Regions from separate parts of the Synechococcus sp. LTW-G genome, predicted to be linked through region 1. Evidence: riboswitches for the same ligand, from Rfam matches in the RefSeq annotation. Region 1 holds a riboswitch; the other holds the start of a gene.
What was found. A riboswitch is a leader RNA that binds a small molecule or an ion and turns the genes downstream of it on or off. The one in region 1 is predicted to bind cobalamin.
Positions count from the first base shown of each region.

Region 2: linked by a shared signal. The riboswitch ahead of ACXIQ9_RS03460 (HupE/UreJ family protein) and the one ahead of ACXIQ9_RS01115 (HupE/UreJ family protein) in region 1 are both predicted to bind cobalamin.

Region 1 is NZ_JBTKYW010000001.1:194,308-202,145, reverse strand. Features, by position in the region: gene pgl (6-phosphogluconolactonase) at 1-688, shown strand, start outside; gene ACXIQ9_RS01145 (CIA30 family protein) at 712-1,263, shown strand; gene ACXIQ9_RS01140 (hypothetical protein) at 1,266-1,649, shown strand; gene ilvD (dihydroxy-acid dehydratase) at 1,646-3,322, opposite strand; gene ACXIQ9_RS01130 (hypothetical protein) at 3,365-3,661, opposite strand; gene upp (uracil phosphoribosyltransferase) at 3,687-4,358, opposite strand; gene ACXIQ9_RS01120 (pentapeptide repeat-containing protein) at 4,414-4,950, shown strand; cobalamin riboswitch at 4,956-5,103, shown strand; gene ACXIQ9_RS01115 (HupE/UreJ family protein) at 5,129-5,719, shown strand; gene cobW (cobalamin biosynthesis protein CobW) at 5,722-6,798, shown strand; gene ACXIQ9_RS01105 (hypothetical protein) at 6,795-7,127, opposite strand; gene purS (phosphoribosylformylglycinamidine synthase subunit PurS) at 7,220-7,489, shown strand; gene purQ (phosphoribosylformylglycinamidine synthase subunit PurQ) at 7,493-7,838, shown strand, end outside.
Region 2 is NZ_JBTKYW010000001.1:609,606-617,443, reverse strand. Features, by position in the region: gene ACXIQ9_RS03485 (hypothetical protein) at 1-488, shown strand, start outside; gene larC (nickel pincer cofactor biosynthesis protein LarC) at 488-1,687, shown strand; gene ACXIQ9_RS03475 (lysylphosphatidylglycerol synthase domain-containing protein) at 1,684-2,622, shown strand; gene ACXIQ9_RS03470 (Fur family transcriptional regulator) at 2,644-3,117, shown strand; gene ACXIQ9_RS03465 (hypothetical protein) at 3,118-3,258, opposite strand; gene ACXIQ9_RS03460 (HupE/UreJ family protein) at 3,324-3,899, opposite strand; cobalamin riboswitch at 3,929-4,067, opposite strand; gene ACXIQ9_RS03455 (CobW family GTP-binding protein) at 4,071-5,222, opposite strand; gene ACXIQ9_RS03450 (hypothetical protein) at 5,283-5,795, opposite strand; gene ACXIQ9_RS03445 (metal ABC transporter substrate-binding protein) at 5,954-6,838, shown strand; gene ACXIQ9_RS03440 (hypothetical protein) at 6,868-7,821, shown strand.

The sequences.
Region 1 (7,838 bases):
GGCCCTGGCTCGTCTCGCTGCCCAGACCATTGCTTCCCATCTGGATCTAGCCCTCGACCAACGGGATCGGGCTCAGTTGGCTCTCTCTGGCGGGAGCACCCCAGCGGTGGCCTATGGCCTGCTCGGCAAGGAACATCTCCCATGGGAAAGGGTCGATGTGTTCCTTGGCGATGAACGTTGGGTCGATGCAGAGGATGCTTCGAGTAACGCCCGCATGCTTCGGCAGACCCTGCTGAAGGACGGTCCCGGCAGCAAGGCCGCCTTCCATCCCGTGCCGACGGTGAGCCTGCCGACCCCAGAGGAGAGTGCCGCGTCATTCGCTTCGGCCATCCAGAGGGTCTGTCCTGGCGAGCCCCCGATTTTTGATCTGATGGTTCTCGGCTTGGGTGAGGACGGCCATACGGCCTCCCTGTTCCCCGGCACCGAGGCGCCGACGATCACCGATCGGTGGACCACGGTCGGTCGCGGTAAGGGACTTGAGCGCATCACCTTGACCGCACCTGTTTTGAGTGCGGCCCGCCAGGTGATCTTTCTGGTGAGTGGATCAGGGAAGGTGCAGGCCCTCAGCCGCCTGCTGGATCCGAGTGAATCACCCGATAGGACCCCCGCCAAGTTGGTCACTCCCCGCAATGAGGTTCTTGTCCTGGCGGATGAGGCCGCGCTCGCGGGTGTGACTGCGGCAGGCTGACGCCGTTGCTTTGGATCGCATCCATGCTTGCGCCACTGGTCCTGGCACAGGGAGCTGATTTCCCTGGATGGCACACCCTCAACGACACGATCATGGGGGGACGCAGCCAGGGTCAGTGTCACTCCACCGCGTCTGGCTTGCTGATGGAGGCCGTCGTTGAACCCGAGGGCGGCGGCTTTGTGAGCTGCCGCTCAGCGGTGCTGGATCCACCGCTGGATCTCTCCTCCTACGGAGCCCTCGAGCTCGAACTCGATGGCGATGGTCGCCGCTACAAGCTGGCCCTGGCCAGCCGTGATGGGGTGGCCGGCCTCACGGAACTGATCCCAGGTGGATTGCGTTGGGTGGCGGAGTTCTCCACCCGGCCCAACGGCACCTCTGTGGTGACGATTCCCTTTAGTCGTCTCACCCCCAGCGTTCGGGCCACCCCCGTTGGCCTGCCCCTTCGCTTTGATCCCGCACGGGTGACCAGAATTCAGATCTTGCATTCCAAATTTGGAGACATGGGCGGCCGTAATCCCGGCTTCCGGCCCGGTGCCCTGCGCTTGCTGCTCCGCTCGATCCGAGCCGTGGCCTGACTGTGGACCTCGAACCCCTCCTGAGCGAATTGGCCAAGGCCGCCGATGTCTGCCTGAAGCCCTATCGCCACGCCCTGCGTTTCAGTGGCGAACCGCCCTCCACCGTCGGGGACTGCAGTGATTGCTGTCTCTTGATCGAAGCGCGCGACACCGATGGGGTTCGCCACCCGGATCGCGATCTCGAGCTGGAGATCTACCGCAGCGGCGACGAACTGAATCTGATGCTCAGCATGGTGGCTGATGAACAGGCACCCATGCTTTGGCATGGCAGCCATCCCGTCTGGATGCAAGCGAACTCAGGGGAGCGCTGCGAACGCCCCAGCGCCGGCGCCCCCCTTGAAGCCCTCTGCAGGCGAATTCGCGCCTTGATTGCTGGCGAGGCCTAGAGGTCAGGCTGGTCGGTCACAGCACCTTTGCTGCTAGAGCTCACCAGCCGGGCGTACTTACCCAAAACACCGGTGCGGTACCTCGGCTCAGGCTTGCTCCAGGCGGCCCGGCGGGCGGCCAGTTCGGCGTCATCAACATTGAGTTGGATCAGCAGTTGGCTGGCATCAACGGTGATGCTGTCGCCCTCCTGGACCAGACCGATGGTTCCGCCCACGGCCGCCTCGGGCGCCACATGGCCGACCACCAGTCCAAACGAGCCCCCGGAGAAGCGTCCATCGGTGATCAGGGCCACGGAATCCAGTAGGCCCTGGCCCACGATCGCGGCGGTGGGGCTGAGCATCTCGCGCATGCCGGGGCCACCCACGGGACCCTCCTGTCGCACCACCACCACGTCGCCTGGGTTGATCTGCTTATCGAGGATGGCGGCCAGGCAGGTTTCCTCGCTTTCAAATACGCGGGCGGGGCCGGTGATCACCGGATTCTTCACCCCGCTGATCTTGGCCACGGCACCCTCTTCGGCCAGGTTGCCCTTGAGGATTGCCAGGTGTCCCTTGGCGTAGAGCGGATTGCTCAGCGGCCGGATCACGTCTTGGCCGGCTGGGGGCACCGCGGGAACATCGGCGAGCACCTGCTTGAGGGTTTTGCCCTCGATCGTTTTGCAATCGCCGTGGAGCAGACCGGCATCCAGCAGCAGCTTCATCACCTGGGGGATGCCACCGGCCTGGTGGAGATCCACGGTGACGTACCGGCCGCTGGGCTTGAGGTCGCAGATCACGGGCACCCGTTGGCGGATGGTCTCGAAGTCATCGATCGAGAGATCAACGCCAGCGGTGCGGGCCACGGCCAGGAGGTGGAGCACGGAGTTGGTGGAGCCGCCGACGGCCATGATCACGCTGATGGCGTTTTCAAAGGCCTCGCGGGTCATCAGATCGCGGGGAAGGATGTTGGCCTTGATCGCTTCAGCCAGCACCTCCGCGCTGCGGGCAGCGCTATCGGCTTTTTCAGGATCTTCGGCAGCCATGGTGGAGCTGTAGGGCAGGCTCAGGCCCATGGTTTCGAAGGCCGCACTCATCGTGTTGGCGGTGAACATGCCGCCGCAACTGCCGGCGCCAGGGCAGGCGTTCTTCTCAATGGCCGTGAGCTCCTGCTCGTCGATCCGTCCACCGCTGAACTGACCCACCGCCTCAAAGGCACTCACAACGGTGAGGTCACAGGCGCCGAGCTTGCCGGGCTTGATCGTGCCGCCGTAGACAAAGATCGAGGGGATATTCATCCGCGCCATGGCCAGCATGGCCCCAGGCATGTTTTTGTCGCAGCCGCCGATGGCGAGCAGCGCATCCATGCTCTGACCGTTCACGGCTGTCTCGATTGAATCCGCGATCACCTCGCGGCTCACCAGGGAATACTTCATCCCTTCGGTGCCCATCGAGATGCCATCACTCACGGTGATGGTCCCGAACATCTGGGGCATGGCACCCGCCGCGTGAGCCGCATCCTCAGCCCGGCGGGCCAGATCGTTGAGGCCCAGGTTGCAGGGCGTGATCGTGCTGTAGCCGTTGGCGATGCCGATGATCGGTTTGTTGAAGTCAGCGTCTCCAAAACCGACAGCCCGCAACATGGCGCGGTTGGGGGAGCGCTGAATGCCCTGGGTGATCGCGGCGGAGCGAAGCATGGCTGCGGGGTTGTCTTCCCAGCAACCTACCGAGGAGCCCTTTCAGCTCTGGGGGCTCAGCCCCTCGAGCTGCCTGCGAACGTCTTCGATCGCTTGGTTGAGCTCTTGAACCTTGTCCTGAAGTTCAACCTCCCGGACCACCGGGCGGTCGCTGTTGGGGTCAAAGGCCTGATCGTCGTGATCGGCCAGCCGACTTAGGCGCAGGCTTCGCTGTTGCCGGGTGTTTTGCTGGCGCCGCTCAGCCTCGGAGTAGAGCCACCAGGCAAAGCCAGCGGCACCGATCACAGCACCAACCAAGAGGGTGCTCAGAGAACCTGAACCGCCGTCTCGGTTGGACATCGCGTGGACCTGCTTTGAAGTTGCCTCAGCCTACGAAGCCTGACTGCGGCCTGCCATACAGACGGTCGCCAGCGTCACCTAAGCCAGGAATGATGCGCTGCTGATCGTCCAACTCGGCGTCGATACAGCCGGTGTAGATGGTCAGATCGCTGTAGCGCTCACCGAGGGTTTTCAACCCGGGACTGGCGGCAAGTGTGGAGATCACCCGCACCCGTTGGCCAGTCACCCCCTTGGTCTCCAGCTGTTCGAGCACGTTCAGGAGCGTTCCAGCAGTGGCCACCATGGGTTCAAAGACCAGCACCCCTGCATTGGCGGGGATGGTCTCCGGAAGTCCGTTGAAGTAACACCGGCAGCGACCGCTGGCCTCATCCCGTTGCAGGCCCATGTGGGCGACGGCAGCGCTAGGGATCACCGACTTGGCTCCGTCCCATAGCCCCAATCCTGCTCGGAGGATGGGCACAGCCAGTACCGGAATCGAACCGTCAACGATGGTCCCTTCCGTCTGGGCCAGTGGTGTCTGCACCTGCACCCGCTGGTAAGGGATCCAGTCCCGAATGGCCTCATAGGTCAACCATCGACCCAGTTCGACCATCGCTGTTGCAAAGAGGGGCTGAGGGGTCTCTCGATCCCGCAACACGGTCAGCCAATGGCCAATGAGGGGATGGGGAGGGACCACCACCCGAAGGGTCTTGCTCATCGGTCGCGCTCCGGTATCCGCCTGCAATAACTTGAGCGCCCAAGTTAAAGCTGCAGTGCGGAACCTCGTTGCGCTCGTTCAGTTGCTCGTGGCCCGCTCACTGAGCACCCTCGCCCTCGGCGTTGTTCTGCTGCTGGCCTCTGTTCTTCCAGCGGCCTCCCCGGCCTTGGCGATTACCGCCCCCGAACTCCGTGGTCAGCGCAGCGCTCAGGACCTGCAACCGGACATGCACGGCCGAAACCTTCAGCAGCAGGAGTTTCTAAAAGCCTCCATGGAGGGGTTTGACCTCAGTGAGACCGACCTGCGCGGGGCCGTGTTCAACACCGCCAATCTGCAAAACGCCAACCTCTCGGCGGCTGATCTCGAGGATGCCGTGGCCTTCGCCACCCGCTTTGACAACGCTGACCTCAGCGGTGCGGTCTTTCGCAACGCGATGCTGATGAACAGCAAGTTCACCGGCGCGGTCATCGAAGGCACGGACTTCACCGACGCGGTTCTGGACCTGCCGCAGCAGAAGGCCCTTTGTGCCCGGGCCAGCGGCGTCAATCCACGTACGGGTGTCGATACCCGCGAAAGCCTGGCCTGTCGTTAATCAGCGCTTAGGCTCAGTGCTCCGGTTCTTCGGGGGATCAGCCCGAGGAGGAAACGGGGAAAGTCCGGTGTAATTCCGGCGCTGTCCCGCAGCTGTGAAGAGTCCTATCCCCAGGGCTCCAGTCAGAACGCCCGCCGGTTCATTCCCATAAATCACCTGGCGCGGACCAGTCCTATTGATGTTCAAGCGTTTCGGGGCCCCTGCGCTCCTGCTGGCTTCCCTCTCTGCCGCGCCAGCTCTGGCCCATCACCCGATGGAGTCCATGGCGCTGGTTCCCTCACCGCTGAGTGGATTGATCAGTGGTCTGGCCCACCCGCTGCTGGGGCCTGACCATCTGCTCTTTCTGATTGCCCTGGCCCTGGTCGGCTTTCAACGCTCCATGCGTTGGACCATGGCGTTGCTGCTGGTGGGCCTCAGCGCCACGGCACTGGGTCTTTGGTTGCCCGGTCTGCCTGGTGCCGAGGCACTGGTCTCCCTCTCCCTGGTGGTCGAGGGCCTCGTGATCGTGGGCCGTCTTCCTGCCCTCAGCTTGATTCCCGCCTTCGCTCTGCACGGTTATGTGCTCAGCGCCTCGGTGATTGGCTGGGAGTCCACCCCCATTGCCTTCTACCTGCTGGGTTTGTTGCTCAGCCAAGGCGCTCTGTTGACCCTCTCCCTCGTTGGCCTGCGTCGCTTCAGCCAGGGGCTCCCGCTGAGCCAGAAACAGCTCCTCGCCGGTGTGATGGTCGGCATCGGCGCCGCCTTCACCTGGACCGCGCTCGTCGCCTGACCATGACTGTGGCACCCGCATCACGCCTCCCGGTCACGGTGGTGACCGGGTTTCTTGGCGCTGGTAAATCGACACTGTTGCGTCAGCTGCTGGTCTCCAGTGGCCTGCGGCTTGCCGTTCTGGTGAACGAGTTTGGTGAGGTGGGGATCGATGGCGATTTGATTCGCAGCTGCGGCTTTTGCCCTGAGGATGAGCTCGACGGACGGGTCGTTGAGCTGGCCAACGGTTGCCTCTGCTGCACCGTCCAGGACGAGTTTCTGCCGGTCATGCAGCAGTTGCTGCAGCGCGCTGACCAACTCGATGGAATCGTCGTCGAAACCAGTGGCCTCGCCCTGCCCGTGCCCCTGGTGCAGGCCTTCCGCTGGCCCGAGATTCGCACCAAGACCCGTGTGACGGGCGTGGTGACCGTTGTCGACGGTGAGGCATTGAGCGGCGGAAGTGTCGTTGCCGATCCCAGTGCCCTCGAGGCCCAACGACAGGCCGATCCAAGCGTGGATCACCTCAGTGACATCAACGCGCTCTTCGACGATCAGCTCGAAGCCGCCGATCTCGTGCTGATGAGCCGGGCGGATTGTTTAAGCGAGGAGGCCGTCGACCGTCTCCGCCGCCGCTTGAGCGACCAGGTCCGCAGCGGCGTGTCTGTTCTGCCCATGGCCCGCGGCGACGTCCCAGCGGCTCTGCTGATGGGACTCGATCGCCCCGAACACGACGACGATCATCACCACGACCACGACCACGACCACGACCACGACCACGACCACGATCACCACGACCACACCCACGTGGCGATGGAATCGCTCGCCTTCCAGTGGCAGGGAGTGACCAGCAAAGCCCAGCTCGAAGCCCTGTTGCCGGCTTGTATTACAGACCAAGGCCTGCTGCGTCTCAAGGGACGGGCTTGGCTGCCTGGTAAAACCCACCCGCTGCAGATTCAGGCGGTTGGCCCGCGTCTGGAGTGTTGGTTTGACAGCGGTTCGCGGCTGGAGCGCCCCAACGACGACGGTCTGGAGCTTGTCGCCCTGGGCCTGTCGCTCAACGGTTCAGCCCTGAAGGATCAGTTGATCGCCGGTCTGGGCTAGTCCATCGGCAAGGCTCCTTTGGCGCAGATGCCCCCCCAGCAGAGAGCCTGCTCAGATCTCCAGTGGGGCTGAACAAGCCGGGGCTCTCTTGCCGCCTCCTGAAGTTCGATCTGTCCCCGTCCATCGTGGTGAAAGTCCAGTCGGCGCCCACCGACCTGGAGCCACCAGTGCTCCCCGAGCCGTTCAACGGTCAACGTGCAGGGCTGCCAGCGGGCCGATTCGAGCTGGCATTCGAGCGGAAGGGAAAAGGGTTCCTCCCCTCTGGCGACCTGGGCGGTGAGGAGTGCCCAGGCTGTCAGCAGCCCAGTCAGCAGCGGTAGGCGATCCACGGCGACCCCTTAGGACCCCCTCCAACCTGACCACAGCCCGGTCCAGCGTCAGCCGGCCTGCCAAGATTTAACAAACCCCACCTAGAGCTCAGGTGCCCGTCTTCTCTGCCCGTGTGTTGGTCTCCCTGAGGCCCTCCGTGCTCGATCCCGCTGGTGAAGCCACCCGAGCCGCTGCCTCACGCCTGGGTGTCGATGGAATCGGCAAATTGCGGATCGGTAAGGCCGTGGAGGTGGAGCTTGAGGCTCCTGACGCCCAGACCGCCCGTCAGCAGTTGGAGCTGTTGAGTGACCGGTTGTTGGCCAATCCCGTGATCGAGGACTGGACCCTCGAGCTCAAGGACGACTCCAGCGCTGGAGCCTGAGCCATGACCCTTGGTGTCGTTGTTTTTCCCGGCTCAAACTGTGACCGGGATGTCCAGTGGGCAGCCCAGGGCTGTTTGGGCATCGAAACCCGCTTTCTCTGGCATGAGGAGCGCGATCTGAGTGGTCTTGATGCCGTGGTGATTCCAGGCGGATTCAGCTACGGCGACTACCTGCGCTGCGGAGCGATTGCGCGCTTCGCCCCTGTGCTGGAGGAAGTCGCGGCCTTCGCGAAGCGCGGCGGTCGCGTGCTCGGAATCTGCAATGGCTTCCAGGTGCTGACCGAGATGGGCCTCTTGCCAGGCGCCCTGACCCGTAACCAGAAACTCCACTTCATCTGCGAGCCCACGG
Region 2 (7,838 bases), 420 kb from region 1:
TGGATGCAGCTCGCTTCGGTGGCCTCGGCGGACATCTGCTGGCGGAGGCCCTGCCCTTTGGTTTGGGTCGCGCCCGGCTGCGGCGCATTGCGGTGCATGAGGCCGGACACCTGCTGCTGGCCGCAGAGAACCAGTTGCCGGTGAAGCAGGTTCTGGTGGGCAGCCGCGCCTGTTTGCGCCATGGTTTGCGCGTGAACGGCAGCACCGAATTGGAACCTCCCGCCCAGGTGAAGATGCCGCTGGAGGATCTGCGGCGTTGGAGCCGGGTGCTTCTGGCGGGGATGGTGGCGGAGGTGGTCGAGTACGGCGGCTCCCGCGGCGGCGCCGATGACCGGGCTCTGCTGGGACGGCTCTGGGGCCTCTCCGGACACGATGTGATGACGGCGCAAAACGAGCAGCGTCGTGCCCGCCGCGAGGTGCAGCAGTGGCTGGAGCAGCACCGCGAGCAGCTTCAGGCCAGCGCGGAGCAGCTTCTGCAGGAGGCCTGATGGGATCCCTGGCGGTGGTGGATTGCCCGACGGGATTGGCCGGGAACATGCTCCTGGCGGCCCTGTTCGACTGCGGACTGCCTGAGGAGGTGGTCCACCAACCCCTGGCGGCCTTGGGTTTGGCTGGGCTCTATCGCCTGCAGCTAGAGGAGCGCCGCAGCGCAGGACTGCGTGGCTTGCATCTGGAGGTGGAGCTGCTGGAGCGGCAGCCCCCCCATCGCCACTGGGCGAGCCTCAAAGAGCAGATTCAGGCAGCCGATTGGCCGCCGGCACTCCGTGAGTCGGTGTTGAGGGCCTTTGGGGTGCTGGCGGAGGCGGAAGGCGCTGTCCATGGCCACCCGCCCGAGCAGGTGCATTTCCATGAGGTGGGGGCCCTGGATGCCCTGGTGGATGTGGTCGGCGTCTGCGCTGGCTTGCAGCACTTCGGGGTTGAGCGCCTGATCTGCAGTCCTCCACCCGCTGGCCATGGCCAGGTCAAGAGTGCCCACGGCCTGCTGCCGGTGCCGGTGCCCGCGGTGCTGGAGCTGGCCACGCGCCATGGGGTTCCGCTCGCCACGAGTGCGGGTTTTCCTGCAGCGGAATTGACGACGCCGACGGGATTGGCCCTGATGGTGGCCTGGGCAGAGTGCTTCGCGCCGGCGCCGTCCCTGCGTCCGAGCCGGCTGGGGATCGGGTTGGGCACGCGCGAGTTGGATCGCCCGAATCAGTTGCGCCTGCTCCTGGCTGAGGCGGATGTCCCCGCTAGCAGCGCGCCCGAGTTGCAGACCGTTGTGCAGCAGCAGGCCCAGATCGACGATGCCACCCCGGAGGATGTGGCCTTCCTCCAGGAGGCCCTGCGGGAGGCCGGGGCGTTGGAGGTCTTTGCCCAGCCGGTCGTGATGAAGAAGGGACGCGCGGGCAGCTTGATCACAGCTTTGGCCTGGCCGGAGCAGGCGGAGGCCCTGCGGGCGATCTGGTGGCGCTATGGCAGCAGCCTGGGGGTGCGTGAGCAGCAGCAGCAGCGCTGGGCCCTGCCTCGGCAGATCGAGCAGCGGCAGACGCCCTGGGGGCCCGTGCGCTTCAAGCGCTCCATCCGCCCCGATGGCAGCGTGCTCTGCAAGCCGGAACTGGAGGACTTGATTCCCTTGGCGCAGCAGCGGCAGCTGCCCCTGGATCAGCTGCGCGCAGAGTTGCTCCGCTGGTTGGAGGAGCAGCCGTGATCCAGCGGCTGAGGGGGCTCTCTCTGCCTGGGGGCGCCCGGCTTTGGGTGAGTGCAGCGAGCTTTGCATTTGTTCTGACGGCCGTGGTCTCCCACGGCAGCCAGCTCTTGCAGCTCAGCCTGGATCGTCAGTCCTGGCTCTGGCTCGCCTTGGGCCTCGGGCTGAGTGCCTTGAGCCTGGTGGTCAATGGCTTGGCGTGGGGAGTGGTGCTGCGCTGGTTCGGTGCGGCACCGCGCTGGACGCCTGTGCTGCTGCTCTTCCTCGAGTCGAATCTGCGCAAGTACCTGCCCGGTGGGGTGTGGCACCTGGTCACGCGAGTTCGGGCCCTGCGCGCTGGTGGACCCTGCCGCCAACCCCTGAGTGGTCGGCAGGCCCTGGGGACCGTCCTGCTGGATCCGCTCTTGATGGCAGCGGCGGCCTTGGCCCTGGTGGCCCTGGGGGGAGGGCTCGGGCTGTTGGGTCTGCTGCCTTTGCTAGCCCTGGTGCCGCGTTGGTTAAACCCTCTGCTGGAGCGTCTGGAGCGCCGCCGCGCCCAAGCCCTTGAGGTTGATCCCGCTGGCCTGACCCCAGGGAGCCTGCGCTTGCCGGGCTATCCCTGGCTGCCCCTGCTGGCGGAGTTGGTCTTTGTTCTCTGCCGCTTCGGAGGCTTCGCCTGCTGCGTTCAAGCCTTTGACCTGAGCGTTCAACTGAGCTGGTGGGGCTGGTTGTCCGGGTTCGCCCTGGCCTGGACGGCTGGACTGGTGGTGCCTGCTGCCCCTGGGGGGCTGGGGGTGTTTGAGGCGGTGTTGGTGCTGCGCCTGGCGGTGTCGGTTCCCGAGGCTCCCCTGCTGGCGGTGGCCCTGAGCTACAGGCTCGTGGTCTCCCTGGCGGATTGTCTGATGGCCGCCGCTGCCCGCCGGGACCTGGCGGCGCTTCGCAACAGTGGGTATTGTTGAGAAGTGCCCTGAGAGAGCGTCTTGCCCGCTGGTCCCGTCTCCCCGGTGCAGGCCGATGCCTTACGCAGCTCGCTGCATGACCGCGGCCAGCGTCTGACGCCCCAGCGGCAACGGGTCTTGGCCCTGTTTGAGCGCCTGGGCGAGGGGAGTCATCTCAGTGCCGAGGAGGTGCATCAGCGCCTGCTGAAGGCGGACGAGCGAGTCTCCCTGGCCACGGTGTATCGCACCTTGCGGCTACTGAGCTCGATGGAGCTGCTCTGCGAATTGGAGCTGCCAGAAGGGGGCCGGCGCTTTGAGCTGGCCAGTGATGAGGCGCACCGGGACCACCACCACTTGGTCTGTGCCCGCTGCGGACACACCGAGGAGTTTGAAAGTGAAGCGGTGCTCCAGGCCGGCGGTGAAGCCGCGGCTCTACACGGCTTTCAGCTGCTCAACTGCGTCCTGAACGTGCGGGCGCTTTGTCCCGCTTGTTCCCAGCAGGAGGACGAGGTTTGATCAGCGGCGGTTGACCCGGACCGGCACGAGCGACGGTTGCATCAAACCGCCGCCGCCGCTGTCATCGTCCGAGTCGGTGGCGAGCCAGAAAATCAGACCGACGAGCCCCAGAACCGTTGTGAGTGCAGTGAACTCGGCCATCCGGGGGATGCGGTTCGACACACCATAACGGCGTTTTTCGCTTCTGCTGTCGCGGATGCTGCAGCTCAGAGGGGTGCAATCGCCAGCAGGCCGCCGGCCAGAACCAGTAGCCCGGCCCCGAGGCTGGCCAGCTTGCGGTCAAACCGCTGGCTCAGCCAGGCGCTGCCGCCCACCACCGCAGCGGAGCTCAGCAGGGCGCCAATCCACCAGAAGGAGCTGCCACTGGACTCCAGGCCATGGAGCATGGCGTGCAGGGCGACGGCCCCGCCAACGGCGAGGGCCAGAATCGAACGACCGCAGTGACCGCGCAGCACCAGAACAAGCACGGCAGCAACAGCCGAGATCGCTAGTGCTGCCAGCACTTCAGCCCCGGGCAGTTGCCCGCCAAAGCTGCCCACGATCGAACCCAGAAGCGCGCCAGCAACGGCAGTGGTCAGCAACGGGCGCCCGGCCTGGGCAACACAGAGACCGACGGTCACCAGCATCAGCAGGTGATCCAGTCCGAGCAGGGGGTGCAGGGCGCCACCCATGACGCCATGGTCTGCGCTGCCATGGGCACCGGCCGGGAGCATGGAGAGCAGGCTCAGTCCCAGTCCAGCTGCCGTGCTGGTCAGCAGCGATCGGGTCAGTTTCGAGTTCATGGCAGATCCGGTCCGCGCCGGTGCTGAGGTTGGGGGGGGTGAGGGCGGCGAGCGTTCTGACTGAGGAGCGGGCGCTCCCATCACAGCTGCGGGACAGTGCCGGAATCACACCGGACTTTCCTCGTTGCCTTCCTGGGCTGGGTCCAGGAAACCGCTGCTCGGATTATCGCTTCAGGAGAAGCCCTTGCCGGCATCTTTGGCGACGCAGGCCTGAAGTTGCTTGCGGATCTTGGCGTGGTCGAGGTTTTTGCCGATCACGACCAATTGGTTTTTGCGGTCGCTGGGCTGGCTCCACTCGCTGTCGTCGATGGAGAAACGCTTGCCGGCCAGGTGGAAGACGTGGCGCTTGCTGCTCTCGTTGAACCAGAGGATTCCCTTGGCCCGGAAGACCCCCGCAGGCAGCTGGTTGTCGAGGAAGTTCTGAAACTTCCGCAGGGAAAAGGGACCCTCGGCATTGAAGGAGAGGGACGTGAATCCCTCGATGGCGAGGTGATCCGCGTGGGAATGGTCGTGGGAGTGCCCGTGGTCGTGGCTGTGATCGTGTGCATGACCGTGGTCGTGCTCGCAGTGCCCGTGGTCGTGATCGCAGTTGCTGTGGTCGTGGTGGTCGTGGGAATGATCGTGGTCGTGCTCATGGATGCAGTGACCGTGGTCGTGGTCGCAGTCGTCGTGGTTTTGCTGCGCAGCCACCTTGTCGCTTTCGAAGAGGCCCACGCTGAGCAGCAGCGGCAGATTGACCTCCCCTTTGACCGAGCGCAGGATCCGCGCATCGGTTTTGATCTCCCGCAGCTTGTCTTCCACCGCAGTGAGGCGCTCCTCGCTCACGAGGTCGCACTTGTTCAGCAGAAGGATGTCCCCGTAGACCACCTGGGCCCGGGCCACCTCCCCATCGAGGATCTCGTCGCTGAAGTTCTCAGCATCGACCAGGGTGATGATCGAGTCGAGCCGGGTCTGATCCCTTAGATCGCTGCCGAGGAAGGTCATGGCCACCGGCAGCGGGTCAGCAAGTCCAGTGGTCTCCACCACCAGATAGTCGACCGGATCTGGGCGATCGAGGATCCGGTAGACGGCGTCCAGCAGCTCCCCATTGATGGAGCAGCAGATGCAGCCATTGCTGAGTTCGACCATGTCCTCGCCGGTGGCGATGATCAGGTCGTTGTCGATGCCGATCTCTCCAAACTCGTTGACCAGCACAGCGGTTTTGACGCCCTGCTGGTTGCTGAGGATGTGGTTGAGCAGCGTGGTTTTTCCTGCGCCAAGGAAGCCCGTGAGGATGGTCACGGGAAGCCCGCTAGGGGCCTGTTCCATCAGGCTGCTGCTCATGGTGAAGGCGCTTGCTGCGGCTGGGATCGGTCCCCTCAGTCTGGGACGTGGCCTGCAGCTTTAGACGCTGCTCAAGCCACAGGCCTTCAGATAGGTCTGGTCGATGGTTTGGCTTTCGGCTGAGCTGGTGAGGTCCTTGTAGGTCTTGGCCGCGGCTTTGGCTCCCGCGCCATCGCCATCGGAGAGGGCATCGAGCATCGCGTTAATCACGCCGAGTTCCTGTTGCTCGAGCTTGAGGTAGGCCGCTTGGGCGCTTTTGCAGGGGCCATCCTTGAGATCGGCCTGAATGCTCTGCAGAGCGTCGGTGTAGCTCGTGGCGGTCGCCCGGGTCTGTTTGATCAGGGCCTCATGGTCGTGGTCATCTTCAGGATCAAAGCGATCGGGAGACAGCTCGATCGCGGCCAGGAGATGGCCTTCCAGGGCGGTGATGGCTCCCTCGTTGTAGGCATAGACCTCTTTTTGTGGGCCGCTCATTGCCGTTGGGTCTGCGCTGGGCGATTGGCAGGCGGCGAGGGCGAGTAGGCCGCTGGCGAGTGCCGCGGCATGGACGGCTGAGCGACGTGGGAAGGACATCGGCTCTCGAGAGGGTTGGGAGTTGGTTTCAGGCTGATCAGGAATGGCCAACACGGCAACGGGCCAACCCTTAACCTGAGATTGAGAACCGTTATCGTTTCCGGAGCTGCGGGGTGGGTTTGGCGCGTTCTTTGGCGCTTGCGGCTGTTGCAAGTGGATTGACGCTCGTTGCTCCGCAGGCCAGTGCTGCACAGGCCTCCCCCTCGGTTGTTGCAGCGAACGGCATTCTTTGCGACCTCGTTGGTGTGCTGGCGGGATCGAGTGCTTCTGTCGCCTGCCTGGTGCCCGCTGGAGCCGATCCACACGACTACCGCCTGAACGCCAGGGACCGAGCAGCGATTCAGTCGGCCTCTCTGGTCTTCTTGAACGGCTATCGGTTAAGTCCTGCCCTCGAGCGTGTCGGGAAGCTCAAGCGCACGGTCAAGGTGGCCGAACGGGCGGTCCCCTTGAGTCCATCGCGTGATCCGCATGTCTGGCACAACCCGCTCCAGGCGGTGGCGATGACGAGGGTGGTCTCCTCTGAATTCAAGACTTTGGTGGCGGCCCCGGCCCGCCCGGAGATTGAGGCACGCGCGGCTCGAGTGGCCTCCGTGCTCCAGCAGTTGGATCGATGGGCTGCCGTGCAATTCGCGACGGTGCCCAAGGGGCATCGTGTGGTGCTGACGGAGCACGATGCGATTGCCGCGTTGGCCCGGCGCTACCAGGTTCGCTATGTGCCCTTGATGCGCTCCTTTGCCTCAGGCGGCCCGCTGCGTCCCAGCAGTTTGGGTGAGATCACACAAGCGGTGAAGGGATCGGGAACGAAGTATCTGTTCTCGGAGTCCAAGGCCAACTCAAAAACCTTGCGCCGCATCAGTAAGACCTCGGGGATTCCGATTTATCGCCAGCACTTGGTGGTTGATGGAGTCGCCAAGGGGCAGACCTACGTCGCCACGTTCGTCTCCAATGTCTGCACCTTGGTTGATGCCCAGGGTGGACGCTGTGACCGCTCCGCCGCTCACGCACTCGTCGTCCGTTGGAAAGCGATTCGCTCGTCTCGCTGACTGTCGAATCCTCGCTTTGATCTCCTTAGATGATTAGCCCCCGTTCGCTGTTCTTGCCCTTGAGGTGCCTCCCCTTTGGTGTTGGCTGTGCTCTGTTGCTCTCGGCCCCCGCTTTCGCCCACGGCGGCGCGACTGGCGAGGAGCTCAAGCCTGGCGAATTCAAGGCCTCCCCTGTGATCACCATCGAGGGACACGGCGGTCTGGAGAACAATTTGCAGGGGCCGCCCAGGCACTACGCCATCGATGGTCTTTATGGAACGGTTTTGGAGTGGGGGCTCAAGAACCAGGGCAGTTTTGCGATCGAGGCGGCGATTGGTCCAGCCTTTGTCTGGGGTGAGGCTGAGCATTTTTATGGCCAGGTTCATGCCCATGGGGGGCATGCTGATGAAGAGCACGAGGGTGAGTCCTTTACCTCTGCCAGTCCATGGCGCAGGACGGACATTAAGGGCTATCTCACCGCTCGCTATCAACCCTGGAGCAACCTTTCCTTCCAGGCAACCTGGAAGCCGTACTACATCACTCGAACTGAAACCCTGGATGGTCTAGAGGATCAGTTGGGTTTGAGGAATGAGATTCAGGCGGGTGTGCTCTACGCCTTTGGTGATGGCGACGTCAATTTCGCCTTGGGTGATGGCCTGGAGAGTGTTGTGGATGGACTGTTTGTGTCTGCAGTCAACAACACGGGCTGGGATAGTGATGGAACCTATTTGGGCAACTACACCGACACCTGGGGTGGGTTTGGTTTTAACTACGACCTGCTGAATGTGACGCTCTCAGCTGGTCCACGGTTCTACACACCCGGCCGCTACGCCAACCTTCCGCAGCGTACGGATTGGGGTGGAGAGATTGAGTTCGAGTATCCCTTCACCACGTCAGTCGTTGGCTTTGCCCACTGGCAGGCCGTGTACAGCACCCAGGCTGGTGAAGGCTGGGGAATTGGATTTCAGCACCACATCGGTACTGGTGTGACTTTCCGCTTCTAGGGGCTTTTCTGGCGATC